2 regions of the Streptomyces sp. NPDC057136 genome follow, and region 1 is predicted to be linked to the other one. Evidence: riboswitches for the same ligand, from Rfam matches in the RefSeq annotation. Region 1 holds a riboswitch; the other holds the start of a gene.

Region 1 (7,644 bases):
AACGCCAATGATTAGCACTCGACCCCTGCGAGTGCAAGCGTCCCCCTCGGGATGTGGACAAACACGCGGACGCACGGAGACGCACGGAGGGCCCGTACCCCTGGGGGTACGGGCCCTCCGCGCGTGAGTAGTGTCGTTGGCCGACCGCGTCGAGCTCAGCCGACGGCGAGCTTGACCATGTCCGCCTGCGGCCCCTTCTGGCCCTGCGAGATCTCGAATTCAACTCGCTGACCCTCTTCGAGGGTGCGGTACCCGTCCATCTGGATCGCGCTGTAGTGGACGAAAACATCCGCACCACCGTCGACCGCGATGAAGCCGTACCCCTTCTCCGCGTTGAACCACTTGACGGTGCCCTGAGCCATGCCTAACTCCCCTATTACTGGCCCTTGCACAGGACCGCACTTCGCGGGCCCGGGTCAGAACTCACCCTCCGACAGGAGAGGGTGCGTGCGCCGGAACGCGTCGACCGCGGCCGAATGTATCTGCCCAACTGCCCTCTGCAACAGGTCAATCGGACGAGAATTCTGGGCACGACCGATCGCCCCATTATGGGGAATTCATGAGATTCCTGGGCAAGTCGGGCCTGACAAAGGCCACTTATGGCTCAAGGGGGTCGCACACTTTGGCTGCTTCTTATCGTGACCGGGCGCATTCTCATATGCGGGCGGCACAGGCAGCGGAGGGGACTTCCCAACTCTACCGCGTCTAACCATGCAGAATTGCCCCCTCCGCTTCTCTCACGGAGGGGGCAACAGAGATATCGCTGTGAAGGCCGGCGGACGTGTGCGCCGGCCGGCGGTCAGCCTCCGGCGACGGCCGGGATGATCGAGACGCCGGCACCTTCCGGGGTGACCGCGTCCAGGCCGCCCTCGAAGCGCACGTCGTCGTCGTTGACGTACACGTTCACGAAGCGGCGGAGCTTGCCCTGGTCGTCCAGGACACGGGCCGCGATGCCCGGGTGGTTCTTCTCCAGGGAGTCGATGACCTCGGAGAGGACCGCGCCCTCCGCCGACACCTCGGCCTGACCGCCCGTGTAGGTGCGGAGGATGGTGGGGATACGGACCTTGACGCTCATGGTGGGTGCCTTCCTTCGGTCTCGGATGGTCAGCTGGTGGCGAGGCCGGCGGCGCGGAACGCGTCCAGGCTCGGCCGGATCGTCGCGGTCGCCTGCGAGGTCGCGGCCACCGCGTCGAGCGTCTTGAGGCCGTCACCGGTGTTCAGGACGACGGTGGTGAGCGTCGGGTCGAGCAGACCCGCCTCGATCAGCTTCTTCGTCACGCCGACGGTCACCCCGCCCGCGGTCTCCGCGAAGATGCCCTCGGTCTGCGCGAGCAGCTTGATCGCGTCGACGATCTGCTCGTCGTTCACGTCCTCCACGGCGCCACCGGTACGGCGGGCGATGTCCAGGACGTACGGACCGTCGGCCGGGTTCCCGATCGCCAGGGACTTGGCGATCGTGTTCGGCTTCTGGGGGCGCACGACGTCGTGACCGGCCTTGAAGGCCACCGACACCGGGGAGCAGCCCTCGGCCTGGGCGCCGAAGATCTTGTACGGCTTGTCCTCGACCAGACCGAGCTTGATGAGCTCCTGGAGCCCCTTGTCGATCTTCGTGAGCTGCGAACCCGAGGCGATCGGGATCACGAGCTGGTCGGGCAGCTGCCAGCCGAGTTGCTCGCAGATCTCGTACGCGAGGGTCTTGGAGCCCTCGCCGTAGTACGGACGCAGATTGACGTTGACGAAGCCCCAGCCCTCGCCGAGCGGGTCGCCGATGAGCTCGGAGCAGAAACGGTTGACGTCGTCGTAGTTGCCCTCGATGCCGACCAGCTCACCGCCGTACACGGCGGCCATGACGACCTTGCCCTGCTCCAGGTCGTGCGGGATGAACACGCACGAGCGGAGGCCGGCGCGGGCGGCGGCGGCACCCACCGCACCGGCGAGGTTGCCGGTGGAGGAGCAGGAGAGGGTGGTGAAGCCGAAGGCGCGGGCGGCCTCGACGGCGATCGCGACGACACGGTCCTTGAAGGAGTGCGTCGGGTTCCCGGAGTCGTCCTTGACGAACAGGTCACCGGTGACGCCCAGTTCACGGGCGAGGTTGTCGGCCTTGACCAGCTTGGTGAAGCCGGGGTTGATGTTGGGCTTGTCCGCGACATCGGCGGGGACCGGCAGCAGCGGCGCGTAGCGCCAGATGTTGTTGGGTCCGGCCTCGATGCGCTTCTTCAGCTCGTCGGGGGAGCCGCTCGGCAGGTCGTACGCCACTTCGAGCGGCCCGAAACAGGACGCGCAGGCGAAAAGGGGACCGAGCTCGAAACGCTCGCCGCACTCGCGGCAGGAAAGCGCCGCGGCGGGACCGAGATCCACAGTGGAAGGGGTGTTCGTCAGTTCAGTCTGCACAGCCATGATGGCGGAGGCCCTTTCTCCTCATCTTCCTCATGGCGAATTTCGCCACAAGACGGATTTGGCACCTTCCCCACCGTGACCTCGCGGTCGATGGGGGGGTTGCCGGGACTTCAACGGGCCGTTCCCTCAGTCCCTCTGGATGAGCGCTATGGCGCTGGATCACGATCCAGGCATTTGTCGGCGGACGGACCCCGAGATGCGAGGGTCGTCCGCGTTGTTCAAGACTGTAACCGAAGCCTCGGACGCTTGAGATAGTCGTCCGAACCGCGAGATGGATCACATGCAGGGAGATTCGACCTTGATCGAAGAGGTGGAACGTTGGCTGACCAGGCGTTCCTGGTCGGCCGCCGACCGTCCACTGGATCGTCTCGCGGCCGCCAGGGCACGGGACCCGCGGCGCGCAAGCGTCAGCGTCGTCCTGCCCGCCCTCAACGAGGAGGCGACGGTCGGCGCCATCGTGACGACGATCCGGCACGAGCTGATGGAGCGCGTGCCGCTGGTCGACGAGCTGGTGGTGATCGACTCCGGTTCGACGGACGCCACCGCGAAGGTCGCCACGGAGGCAGGTGCCCGGGTGGTCCACCGGGACGCGATCCTGCCCCGAATACCCGCCCTCCCCGGCAAGGGGGAGGTCCTGTGGCGGTCACTGCTGGTCACTAGCGGCGAGATCGTCTGCTTCATCGACGCGGACCTGAAGGACTTCTCCGCGGACTTCGTCTCCGGGATCGTCGGGCCGCTGCTCACCGATCCCTCGGTGCAGTTCGTGAAGGCTATGTACGACCGCCCGCTGGGAGACACCGCTGGTCAGGGCGGTCGAGTCACGGAGCTGGTGGCACGGCCGCTGCTCAATCTGCACTGGCCGCAGCTGGCCGGATTCGTCCAGCCGCTCGGCGGTGAGTACGCGGCACGGCGCTCCCTGCTCGAACAGCTGCCGTTCCCCGTCGGTTACGGAGTAGAGCTGGGCCTGCTCATCGACTCACTGCACCTGGTGGGCCTGGACGCGCTGGCGCAGGTCGACGTCGGCGAACGCAAACACCGCCACCAGGACGGCCAGGCGCTGGGCAGGATGGCGGCGACGATCTACCGCACCGCACAGCTCCGGCTCTCCCGGGGCCAGCTGGTGCGGCCGGTGCTCACACAGTTCGAGCGGGGCGAGAACGGCTTCGTACCGAGCACCCATGTGGTGGACACGGAGGAGCGGCCCCCGATGCGGGAGATCGCGGAGTACGTGTCCCGCCGCGCGGCGTAAGCCGGTTTAGTCATAAAAGTTCCCTACATTTCATTTTTATGGCTTCTCCTCGACTGAGGGCCGCTCTGCGCCGCAGGCGCCGACTGCCCGCATACGCCGCTGTCCTGGCCGTGCTCGGCTCCTTCCCGACGGGGCTTGTCGCGTCGGCACCGGCCGCCGCCGTACAGGTCACGGAGGCGCCGCGCCCCGCGCACGGCTCCCCGGCCGAGACCGGCGGCAACAGCGAGCGGCTGTGGCTGCTCGGCGGCCTCGGGCTCGCCCTGACCGGGGCCGGGGCGGTCGCCTGCGCGGCGGCGCGCGGCCGGGGACACGAACGCGACCGCGGCTGACCGGCGAGGCGCGAGCCCGCCCGGCCGGTGGCCGTACTCACGTTTGGGGGGTTACGGAACGGGCTAGGTTCCGGTACATGGTCTCCGAGCACGCTGCCCAGGTTCTCGTCGCGTCCAACCGCGGCCCCGTGTCGTACACACAGGGCGAGGACGGCTCGCTCACATCGAAACGGGGCGGGGGTGGCCTGGTCTCCGGCCTCAGCGCCGTCGACGACAAGCTGTGGGTGTGCGCGGCGCTGAGCGACGGCGACCGCGAGGCGGTCAGGCAGGGGGTCGCCGAACCGGGCGTCCGGATGCTCGACATCGACGCCGCTCTCCACGCCGACGCGTACAACGGCATCGCGAACTCGGTGCTCTGGTTCGTCCACCACATGCTGTACCAGACCCCGTTGGAGCCCGCGTTCGACGCGGAGTTCCGGCGGCAGTGGGCTTCGTACGAGGCGTACAACCGGGCCTTCGCCGAAGCGCTCGCCGAGGAGGCGGGCGAGGGGGCGGCGGTCCTCGTGCAGGACTACCACCTGGCCCTGGTGCCGGGGATGCTCCGTGAGCTCCGCGCCGACCTGCGGATCGGCCACTTCTCGCACACGCCGTGGGCGCCCGTCGACTACTTCCGGCTGCTGCCCGACGACATCGGCGAGCAGCTGCTGCGGGGCATTCTCGGCGCCGACCGGGCGGCGTTCCTCACCCGGCGGTGGGCGGACGCCTTCATCGGCTGCTGTACGGAGATCCTGGGCGGCACCGGCCACACGCGGATCGGGGTGCACGGGCTGGGCGCGGACGCGGAGTTCCTGCGCCGCCGCTCGCGCGAGGCGGACGTGGACGAGCGGATGGCGGCCCTGCGGGAACAGGTGGGTCCGGACCGCCGGACGATCGTGCGGGTGGACCGGACGGAGCTCTCCAAGAACATCGTGCGCGGGCTGCTCGCGTACCGGGCGCTGCTGGACGCGCATCCCGAGTGGCGCGAGCGGGTCGCCCATATCGCATTCGCCTACCCCTCGCGGCAGGACCTCGCGGTGTACCGGGAGTACACGGCAACGGTGCAGACCCTGGCCGACGAGATCAACGCGGAGTACGGGACGCCTGGTTGGACGCCGGTGATCCTGCACGTGAAGGACGACTTCGCGCGCTCCCTGGCGGCGTACCGGCTGGCCGACGTGGCGCTGGTCAACCCGATCCGTGACGGGATGAACCTGGTCGCCAAGGAGGTCCCCGTGGTCTCCGACGACGGCTGCGTGCTGGTGCTGTCGCGGGAGGCGGGGGCGTACGAGGAGCTGGGCGACGCCTCGATCGTGGTGAACCCGTACGACGTGTCCGCCACGGCGGAGGCGCTGCACCGGGCGCTGTCGATGCCGCACGGCGAGCGGGCGGACCGTACGAAGGCACTGGCCGCGGCGGCGACGGCGCTGCCGCCGCAGCAGTGGTTCCTGGACCAGCTAGAGGCGCTGCGCGAGGGCTGACAGGAAACCGACGACGTCGGCGGGGCCGGGCAGCAGCAGGTCGGCCCGCTCGGCGAGTTCGGGCACTTCGGCGCTTCCGCTGCAGATCAGCAGGCCGGGGATGCCGTCCGGGCCCTCGGTGCGGAGCTTCTCCACGGTGGCGTAGGCGGCGAGGTCGCCGAGGTCGTCGCCGGCGTACAGGACGGACTCGGCGTCCGTCTCCCGTACGTACTCCGCGAGTGCGACGCCCTTGTCCATGCCGGGCGGGCGCAACTCCAGGACCAGGCGGCCGGGTTCGACGATCAGTCCGTGCCGGGCCGCGAGCCGGCCGAGGGGGTCGCGGAGCGACTCGAAGGCGGCCTGCGGGTCTTCGGCCCGGCGGGTGTGTACGGCGACGGCCTGGCCCTTCTCCTCCACCCAGCTGCCGTGCCAGGTGTCCACCTCGTGGAGCACGCCCGGGAGTTCGGCGCGTACGGCGGCGACGCCGGGGTGCGGGGCGGGGGCGTGCACGGTGCCGGAGACGGCGTCCCAGCGTTCGGCGCCGTAATGGCCGAGGACGACGAGGTGGTCGAGACCGGGGACGCCTGCGAAGCCGCCGTACCGCACGGCGACGTCGGCCGGGCGGCCGGTGATCACGGCGACGGACGCGACGCGTGGCGCGAGTGCGGCGAGGGCGGGGACGGCGCCGGGGTGGGCGCGGGCCTGTTCCGGGTCGGGGACGATGTCGGCGAGCGTGCCGTCGAAATCGAGGGCGACCACGGCTCGGTCGGGCCGGGCGAGGATGGCCGCGAGGCCCTCTTGGCCGGCGGGGGTGGTCGGGGTCGGCAGGTGATCGGGGTGACTGCCCATGCGTCGACCCTATAGCGACGCCCCCCTTCCCGGGGCTCCCCCGAACCCCTTGTCCTCAATCGCCGGACGGGCTTGATGTGACCGCCACGGGCTGGAGTGGCCGGTGTCGTGGCGAGTGCCCGTCTTGCCCTCAAACGCCGGGCAGGCTTGATGTGGGCACCGACCCCCTCACCCACCGGTTCCGTCCTCAAACGCCGGACGGGCTTGATTTGGCTGGTGTTGCTCTGTACGCGAGTGGCCTGTGAGCTTGATCTGAGCGGTCACGGCAACATCCGGCCCGCCCGGCGATTGAGGACCGGGGTTCGGGGCGGAGCCCCGGGAAGGGGTCGGGTCAGCGGCGGGCTCGGCGGGTTGCTCTTACCGCTCTTAGGCGGTTCACCGTTACCGGGTCCTCCGCCAGCGCCCGTACATCGTCGATCAGCGCGTTCAGCAGCTGGTAGTAGCGGACCGGCGACATCCCGAGCTCCTCGCGGATCGCCCGTTCCTTCGCCCCCGGCCCCGCCCAGGAGCGTCGTTCCAGGGCGAGCAGGGCTCGGTCCCGGTCGGAGAGTGGGGCGGCTTCGGTCATATGAACAACCTAATCGGCCGCACGGACAACCGCGCACCCCCCTACTCCGCGCTCCGACGGCTACTCCGCCTGCTCCGCCTGCTCCGCCTTCTTCGCTATCTCCGCGAGCACCCTCTCCGGGTTGCCGTTCGGCTCCACCGCCGTGCCGATGCTCGCCTTGATCGCCTCACTGGCCTGCGCCCACGAGGTCTTGGCGAACGGATAGAACTGCGAGTTCGGCAGCGCCGCCAGGAACTCCCGCAGCGGCTTGTGCCGGGCGTCCGTCTCCATCTCCGCGGAGGCGCTGTCCGTGACGGGCAGCATGTCGTACTCGTCCGCGAACGCGAGCACGTTCTCGTCGTTGTACGCGAAGTCGAAGAACTTGCCGATCTCCGCACGGTGCTCGTTCTGCTTGAAGCCCATCATCCAGTCGGCCACACCCATCGAGCCCCGGGTCGGCCCGTCGACGCCGGGCAGCGGCACCATACCGACCTCGACGCCCTCCTTCTCGGCGTCCTCCATCAGCGTCGGGTGCCCGTTGAGCATGCCCACCTGGCCCTGGGTGAACGCGTCGAACGCCTTGGCCCGGTCGAGCTTGCCCGGGGCGACGGGCCCGGTGAGCCCCTTGCCGACGAGGTTGTCCTTCAGCCAGGTGAGCGTGTCGATGTTCTGCGGGGAGTCGATGGTGTACCCACCGACGTCGTCCGTGTAGCCACCGCCGCCGCTGAGCAGCCACATCAGGGTTTCGGCCTGGGACTCCTCCGGCCCGAGGGGCAGGGCGAAGGGGTAGCGGACGCCGCGCTGCTTGAGCAGGGTGGCGTCGCGCTGGATGTCGGC
Region 2 (7,644 bases), on a different contig from region 1:
CTCGACGGGACCGCGAACAGGAGACCGGAAACCCTCAGGCGTCCAAGGAAAGCCTGCCCCGCAGCAGAGCCGCGAGGGCGTCCGCGAAATCGACCGGGTCGACCGGCAGGGTCACCGCGGCGTCCGCGCGGCTCCAGGTGGCCAGCCAGGCGTCCTGCGGGCGCCCGATCAGCAGCAGCACCGGCGGGCAGTGGAAGACCTCGTCCTTGATCTGCCGGCAGACGCCCATACCGCCCGCGGGGGCGGTCTCGCCGTCCAGTACACAGACGTCGATGCCGCCGTTGTCCAGGGCGGTCAGGACGGCGGGCAGGGTCGCGCACTCGACGAACTCCACCGGGGGCACGTCCGCCGCCGGCCTGCGACCTGCTGCCAGCCTCACCTGCTCGCGGGTGTTGGCGTTGTCGCTGTAGACCAGGACCGTGGCGGTCGGCTGCATTGTTCCTCCGTGACATCTGCGTCTTCGGGGCTCTCCGGGCATGAACCGATGCGCGGATCGTACTCCGACCAACAGCCTGTCAGCACCGGTAATGACACCGATTCGATGGGCCGTTCGGGGAGGACACACGCGGTTGACACACCGAACGGCACCCCCGGGAGTGAGGGCGGGATAAGCGACCGACATAATGTCGGTCGTGGCGACAGCAACGACAGTAGAAACCGGGCACGCGCACCCGTCGGTCAATCGACCGAACCTCACCAGCGTCGGAACCATCATCTGGTTGAGTTCCGAGCTGATGTTCTTCGCGGCCCTCTTCGCGATGTACTTCACCCTGCGATCGGTGATGGGACCGGATCACTGGAAGGAGATGGCTCATCATCTGAACTTCCCGTTCTCCGCGACGAACACCACGATCCTGGTGCTCTCCTCACTCACCTGCCAGCTCGGCGTTTTCGCCGCGGAGCGGGGCGATGTGAAGAAGCTCCGCACCTGGTTCATCATCACGTTCGTGATGGGTGCGATCTTCATCGGAGGCCAGGTCCTGGAGTACACCGAGCTGGTCAAGGACGCGGGGCTCTCCCTGTCGTCCGACCCGTACGGCTCGGTGTTCTACCTGACCACCGGCTTCCACGGTCTGCATGTGACAGGCGGTCTCATCGCCTTCCTGCTGGTTCTCGGCAGGACGTACGCAGCCAAGAGGTTCACCCACGAACAGGCCACCGCCGCCATCGTCGTGTCCTACTACTGGCACTTCGTCGATGTCGTGTGGATTGGCCTGTTTGCCACGATCTACATGATCAAGTAACCGGGCTCGCACCCACACACCATCGACGCAGAAGATCCTGACACCGGGGTAATCCGTGAAAAAGCTCTCCGCACGACGACGCCATCCGCTGGCGGCGGTCGTCGTACTACTCCTCGCGCTGGCGGCTACCGGGGGGCTGTACGCCGCTTTTGCGCCTGCGGGTAAGGCGCAGGCAGACGAAACCGCCCAGTCCCTCGCTATCGACGAGGGCAAGAAGCTCTACTCCGTAGGCTGCGCCAGCTGCCACGGAACCGGCGGTCAGGGCACCACCGACGGGCCGTCCCTCGCGGGCGTGGGCTCCGCCGCCGTCGACTTCCAGGTCGGTACGGGCCGTATGCCGGCACAGCAGCCGGGCGCCCAGGTACCGAAGAAGAAGGTCATCTACACCCAGGCACAGATCGACCAGCTCGCGGCGTACGTCGCGTCGCTCGGCGCCGGTCCGATCACGCCGACCGAGAACCAGGTCAGCCCCAAGGGCGCGGATGCGGCCAAGGGCGGCGACCTGTTCCGTACCAACTGCGCCCAGTGCCACAACTTCACCGGTGAGGGCGGCGCGCTGACACACGGCAAGTACGCCCCCAGCCTCGAAGGCGTGAACCCGAAGCACATGTACGAGGCCATGCAGACCGGCCCGCAGAGCATGCCGTCCTTCCCCGACACGACGATGCCGGAGCAGCAGAAGCGGGACATCATCGCGTACGTCCAGACCGTGAACGGAGAAGACTCCGCGAGCCCCGGTGGGCTCAAGCTGGGTGGTCTCGGTCCGGTCAGCGAGGGTCTGTTCGGCTGGATCTTCGGACTCGGCGCACTGATCGCAGTTGCCGTTTGGGTCGCGGCCCACACCGCTAAGGCCAAGAAGTCATGAGTAGCCAAGAGATTCCAGAAGAGATCCTGCCGGTTGAGCAGGACACCGCGCACGGCGCGGTAGCGGTGGCGGACGACCCGTTCGCCGACCCGGGGCTGCCGGCCCACAAGCCGCGCATCCAGGACATCGATGAGCGGGCCGCGAGGCGTTCCGAGCGCGCGGTCGCGTTCATGTTCACGTTGTCCATGCTGTCGACGGTCGCGTTCATCGCGTCCTACGTCATCTTCCCGGTCGACAAGATCGTCTTCATCTGGCCGGTCGGCCACGTGAGTGCGCTGAACTTCTCCCTGGGCATGACCCTGGGTGTGGCGCTCTTCTGCATCGGCGCGGGCGCCGTCCACTGGGCGCGCACCCTGATGTCCGACGTGGAGACGGCCGCAGAGCGTCACCCCATCGAGGCCGAGCCCGAGGTCAAGGCGCAGGTTCTGGCCGACTTCGCGGCCGGTGCCGCGGAGTCCGCGATCGGTCGGCGCAAGCTGATCCGCAACACCATGTTCGGCGCGCTGGCCCTGGTGCCGCTCTCCGGCGTGATGCTGCTGCGCGACCTCGGCCCGCTGCCGGAGAAGAAGCTCCGCTCCACCATGTGGGGCAGGGGCAAGCAACTCATCAACATGAACACGATGGAGCCGCTGCGTCCCGAGGACATCGTCGTCGGCTCGCTGACCTTCGCCATGCCCGAGGGCCTGGAGGAGGACGCGCACGACTTCCAGACGCAGATGGGCAAGGCCGCCCTGATGATCGTCCGGATCGAGCCGGACGACATCAAGAGCAAGCGTGAGCGCGAGTGGGCCCACGAGGGCATCGTGGCGTTCTCGAAGATCTGCACCCACGTCGGCTGCCCGATCAGCCTGTACGAGCAGCAGACGCACCACGTCCTCTGCCCGTGCCACCAGTCCACCTTCGACCTCTCCGACGGCGCCCGCGTCATCTTCGGTCCGGCCGGTCACCCGCTCCCGCAGCTGCGGATCGGCGTGAACACTGAGGGCAACCTCGAGGCGCTGGGTGACTTCGAAGAGCCCGTCGGTGCTGCATTCTGGGAGCGCGGATGAGTACTGCGAACGACACGAAGAGCAAGGCACCCGCCGGTGAGCGGGTGGCCGACTGGGCGGACGGCCGGCTCGGCATCTACGGCCTGGCCAAGGCCAACATGCGCAAGATCTTCCCGGACCACTGGTCCTTCATGCTGGGTGAGATCGCGCTCTACAGCTTCATCGTCATCATCCTCACGGGTGTGTATCTGACGCTGTTCTTCCACCCGAGCATGAACGAGGTCGTGTACCACGGCTCGTACGAGCCGCTGCAGGGCATCCGGATGTCCGAGGCGTACGCCTCGACGCTGCACATCAGCTTCGACGTCCGTGGCGGTCTGCTCGTCCGGCAGATCCACCACTGGGGCGCGCTGATCTTCCTGGCCGCCATGTTCGTGCACATGATGCGCGTCTTCTTCACGGGTGCGTTCCGCAAGCCGCGTGAGGTCAACTGGCTGTTCGGCTTCCTGCTGTTCGTCCTGGGCATGTTCACCGGGTTCACCGGTTACTCGCTCCCGGACGACCTGCTGTCGGGCACCGGTGTCCGCTTCATGCAGGGTGCCGTGCTGTCGGTGCCGGTCGTCGGCACGTACCTCTCGATGTTCCTGTTCGGCGGAGAGTTCCCCGGCGTCGAGTTCGTTCCCCGGTTCTACTCGGTCCACATCCTGCTGCTGCCGGGCATCATGCTCGGGCTCGTGGTCGGCCACCTGATCCTGGTCTTCTACCACAAGCACACGCAGTTCGCGGGCCCCGGCAAGACGAACAAGAACGTCGTCGGCATGCCGCTGCTGCCGGTGTACATGGCGAAGGCCGGAGGCTTCTTCTTCCTGGTCTTCGGTGTCATCGCCATGGTCTCGGCGATCGCCTCGATCAACCCGATCTGGGCCATCGGCCCGTACCGCATCGACCAGGTGTCGACCGGCGCGCAGCCCGACTGGTACATGGGCTTCTCCGAAGGTCTCATCCGTGTGATGCCGGGCTGGGAGGTCAACCTGTGGGGCCACACGCTCGTCCTGGGTGTGTTCATCCCGCTGATGATCTTCCCGCTGGTTCTGGTCGCGATCGCGGTGTACCCGTTCATCGAGTCCTGGATCACCCGCGACAAGCGCGAGCACCACATCCTGGACCGCCCGCGCAACGTGCCCACCCGCACCGCGTTCGGCGTGGCCTGGATCACGTGGTACTTCGTACTGCTCGTCGGTGGTGGCAACGACCTGTGGGCCACGCACTTCCACCTGTCGATCAACTCCATCACCTGGTTCGTGCGGATCGCGTTCTTCGTGGCGCCGGTCCTCGCGTTCATCGCGACGAAGCGGATCTGCCTCGGCCTCCAGCGCCGCGACAAGGAGAAGGTGCTGCACGGACGCGAGTCCGGCATCATCAAGCGCCTGCCGCACGGTGAGTTCGTCGAGATCCACGAGCCGCTCAGCCCGGGCCAGCTGCACACGCTGACCGCGCACGAGCAGTACAAGCCGGCCGAGATCGGCCCGGCGGTCGACGAGAACGGCGTCAAGCGCAAGGTCTCTCCGGTGGAGAAGCTGCGCGTCAAGCTCAGCAAGGGCTACTACGGCGACGACAACCAGATCGCCAAGCCCACTGCCGAGGAGTACAAGGAGATCACCAGCGGCCACGGCCACCACTGATCACCTGAACTGATCGCCACAGCGAGAGCCCCGTCCATCGAGTGGACGGGGCTCTTTGCTGCCTCCCGGGCTGGATAGGGTGGAGGCCATCCCCTTATCGGCTGTGGACCCCAGGAGCGGACCATGAACGTTGTGACCCCGGGCGGCGGCGACAGCGTGGCGGCTCGTTCCTGGCCGGGCGTGCTGAACCCGCTGCTGCGTGGCGAGGACCTGGCCGCGGACGACACCGCGTGGGCCATGGACCGCATCATGAGCGGCGAGGCGACCGACGCGCAGATCGCCGGTTTCGCCGTCGCGCTGCGGGCCAAGGGCGAGACGGTCGACGAGGTCACCGGGCTCGTACGGACGATGTACGCGCACGCCAACACCATCCACGTACCGGGCCGCACGGTCGACATCGTGGGCACCGGCGGCGACCTGGCCAAGACGGTCAACATCTCCACGATGTCGGCGATCGTCCTCGCGGGAGCCGGCGCCAAGGTCGTCAAGCACGGCAACCGCGCCGCCTCCTCGGCGAGCGGGGCGTCCGACGTCCTGGAGAAGCTGGGCGTCAACCTCGAACTGACGCCGCAGCGGGTCGTGCAGGTCGCGGAGGAAGCGGGCATCACCTTCTGCTTCGCCGTGAAGTTCCACCCCGCTCTGCGGTACGCGGCCAAGGCCCGCAAGGAGCTCGGTGCGCAGACCACGTTCAACATCCTCGGCCCGCTCACCAACCCGGCCCAGGTGCGCGCCCAGGCCGTCGGCGTCGCCGATCTCCGGATGGCGCCCATCGTGGCGGGCGTGCTCGCAGACCGGGGCAACTCGTCCCTGGTCTTCCGCGGCGACGACGGGCTCGACGAGCTCACCACCACGGCTACGTCACGGGTCTGGGTGGTCCGGGACGGTGCGGTGCGCGAGGAGGCGTTCGACCCGCGTGACGTCGGCCTGGAGCTGGTGCCCGTGGAAGCCCTGCGCGGCGCCGACGCCTCGTACAACGCGGATGTCGCCCGCCGGCTGCTGGACGGCGAGACGGGTCCGGTACGCGACGCGGTGCTGCTCAACACGGCGGCGGCGCTGGTCGCCCTGGACGGGGGGACGGGCACGCTGAACGAGGAGATCGCCGCCGGGATCGCACGGGCCACCGAGTCGATCGACTCCGGGGCGGCCAAGCGGGTGCTGGAGCGCTGGGTGGCGGCCAGCAACGCCTGAACAGGCGCTGTACGCACAGGGCGCGGTCCGGATACCGGACCGCGCCTTGCGTATGTCCGCACGTATGGCAAGATGCTGGGCAGGTCATGAGTGACAGCGAATAGGCCCCGGCTCGCTGTCCGGCAACCCTCCGTCCGTGGCGGGGTGCCCCGGGTGAAGACCAGGCCGTAGGCAGCGAGGTCTACGGCAAGCGCGGGCCCCTCGGCATCTGTGAATGCCAACCCCCGGGGTCCTGGTCCCTAGGGAGTCTCTTGTGAGCAAGCGAATGCGTTAGGGCCTTTCCGCCCTTCTCCGCGCACCCTCTTTTCCTTTCTCCTGCGCTGCCGCGTACTCGTCGGCGCGCGGAATTCGCCTGCCTGTTACGGGAGTTCGCCATGTCTGTCTCCGTCGCTGCCATCGACCAGTCCATTTGTGCCCCGCTGCCGGTTCTGGGAAAGGACGTCACTGTTCCTCTCGTTACGGGAGGAGAAGTCACGTATGCCGCTCTCGACTACGCGGCCAGCGCCCCGGCACTCCAGCGGGTGTGGGACGACGTCGCCGCGTACGCCCCGTACTACGGCAGCGTCCACCGCGGTGCCGGCTACCTCTCGCAGCTCTCCACGGACCTCTTCGAGAGCAGTCGCAGGACCGTCGCCGAGTTTCTCGGCTGCCGGGACACCGACCAGGTGATCTTCACCCGCTCGACCACCGACTCCCTCAACCTGCTCGCCGCCGCGATCCCCGCGGACTGCCAGGTGTTCGTCTACGAGACCGAGCACCACGCCTCGCTGCTGCCGTGGCGCGACGCCCGCGTGACCTACCTCAACGCTCCCCGCACCCCGGGACAGGCCGTCGAGGTCCTGGAGCGCGCGCTCGCCGAGCGCGACCCCTACGGCCCGGCGCTGGTCTGCGTCACCGGTGCCTCCAACGTCACCGGCGAGCTGTGGCCGGTCAGGGAACTGGCCGCCGCCGCCCACGCCCACGGTGCGCGGATCGTGCTGGACGCCGCGCAGCTCGCCCCCCACCACCCGGTGGACATCGCGGAGCTGGACGTCGACTGGGTCGCCTTCTCCGGACACAAGCTGTACGCGCCGTTCGGCTCGGGAGTCCTCGCGGGCCGCGCCGACTGGCTCCAGGACGCGGAGCCGTACCTGGCCGGCGGCGGCGCCTCGCGCAAGGTCGCCCGGCGCACCGACGGCGGTGTGGACGTGGAGTGGCACACCACCGCGGCCCGCCACGAGGCCGGTTCGCCCAATGTCATCGGCGTCTACTCGATCGCCTCTGCCTGCAAGGCGCTCACCGAGGCGGGCTTCGACACCCTCGTCGCCCGCGAGCAGCGGCTCGTCTCCGAGGTCCGTGCCGGACTCGCGGAGGTCCCCGAGGTCCGGGTGCTCTCGCTGTTCGGCGACGACGCCCCGCGGGTCGGCGTCATCTCCTTCGTCGTCGACGGCTGGAACAGCTCGCACTTCGCCGCCGCCCTCTCCGCGGAGTACGGCATCGGCGTCCGCGACGGACTGTTCTGCGCCCACCCGCTGGTGCGGACCCTGCTGGGCAGCGACCTGCAGGACCCGGGCGAGTGCGGCGCCCCGGAGGCCGGTCCGGGCGAGCGCTCGCTGAACGCGATCCGGGTCAGCTTCGGGGCCGGTACGCCGGACGAGCACGTCGAGCGTTTCGTACGGGCGGTCAAGGAGCTGGTC

The links. A riboswitch is a leader RNA that binds a small molecule or an ion and turns the genes downstream of it on or off. The one in region 1 is predicted to bind S-adenosylmethionine.
Region 2: another riboswitch for S-adenosylmethionine. It lies ahead of ACFT7S_RS37995 (aminotransferase class V-fold PLP-dependent enzyme); the one in region 1 lies ahead of thrC (threonine synthase).

Annotation. Positions count from the first base shown of each region.
Region 1 covers NZ_JBHUUV010000071.1:9,022-16,665, reverse strand. The annotation lists gene ACFT7S_RS37815 (cold-shock protein) at 156-362, opposite strand; gene ACFT7S_RS37810 (MoaD/ThiS family protein) at 800-1,075, opposite strand; gene thrC (threonine synthase) at 1,105-2,397, opposite strand; SAM riboswitch class I at 2,416-2,543, opposite strand; gene ACFT7S_RS37800 (glucosyl-3-phosphoglycerate synthase) at 2,696-3,646, shown strand; gene ACFT7S_RS37795 (hypothetical protein) at 3,685-3,975, shown strand; gene ACFT7S_RS37790 (trehalose-6-phosphate synthase) at 4,053-5,432, shown strand; gene otsB (trehalose-phosphatase) at 5,409-6,260, opposite strand; gene ACFT7S_RS37780 (DUF3263 domain-containing protein) at 6,592-6,828, opposite strand; gene ACFT7S_RS37775 (ABC transporter substrate-binding protein) at 6,889-7,644, opposite strand, start outside.
Region 2 covers NZ_JBHUUV010000074.1:118-7,761, reverse strand. The annotation lists gene ACFT7S_RS38025 (hypothetical protein) at 35-436, opposite strand; gene ACFT7S_RS38020 (heme-copper oxidase subunit III) at 624-1,244, shown strand; gene ACFT7S_RS38015 (c-type cytochrome) at 1,300-2,109, shown strand; gene ACFT7S_RS38010 (Rieske 2Fe-2S domain-containing protein) at 2,106-3,158, shown strand; gene ACFT7S_RS38005 (cytochrome bc complex cytochrome b subunit) at 3,155-4,780, shown strand; gene trpD (anthranilate phosphoribosyltransferase) at 4,904-5,968, shown strand; SAM riboswitch class IV at 6,051-6,167, shown strand; gene ACFT7S_RS37995 (aminotransferase class V-fold PLP-dependent enzyme) at 6,343-7,644, shown strand, end outside.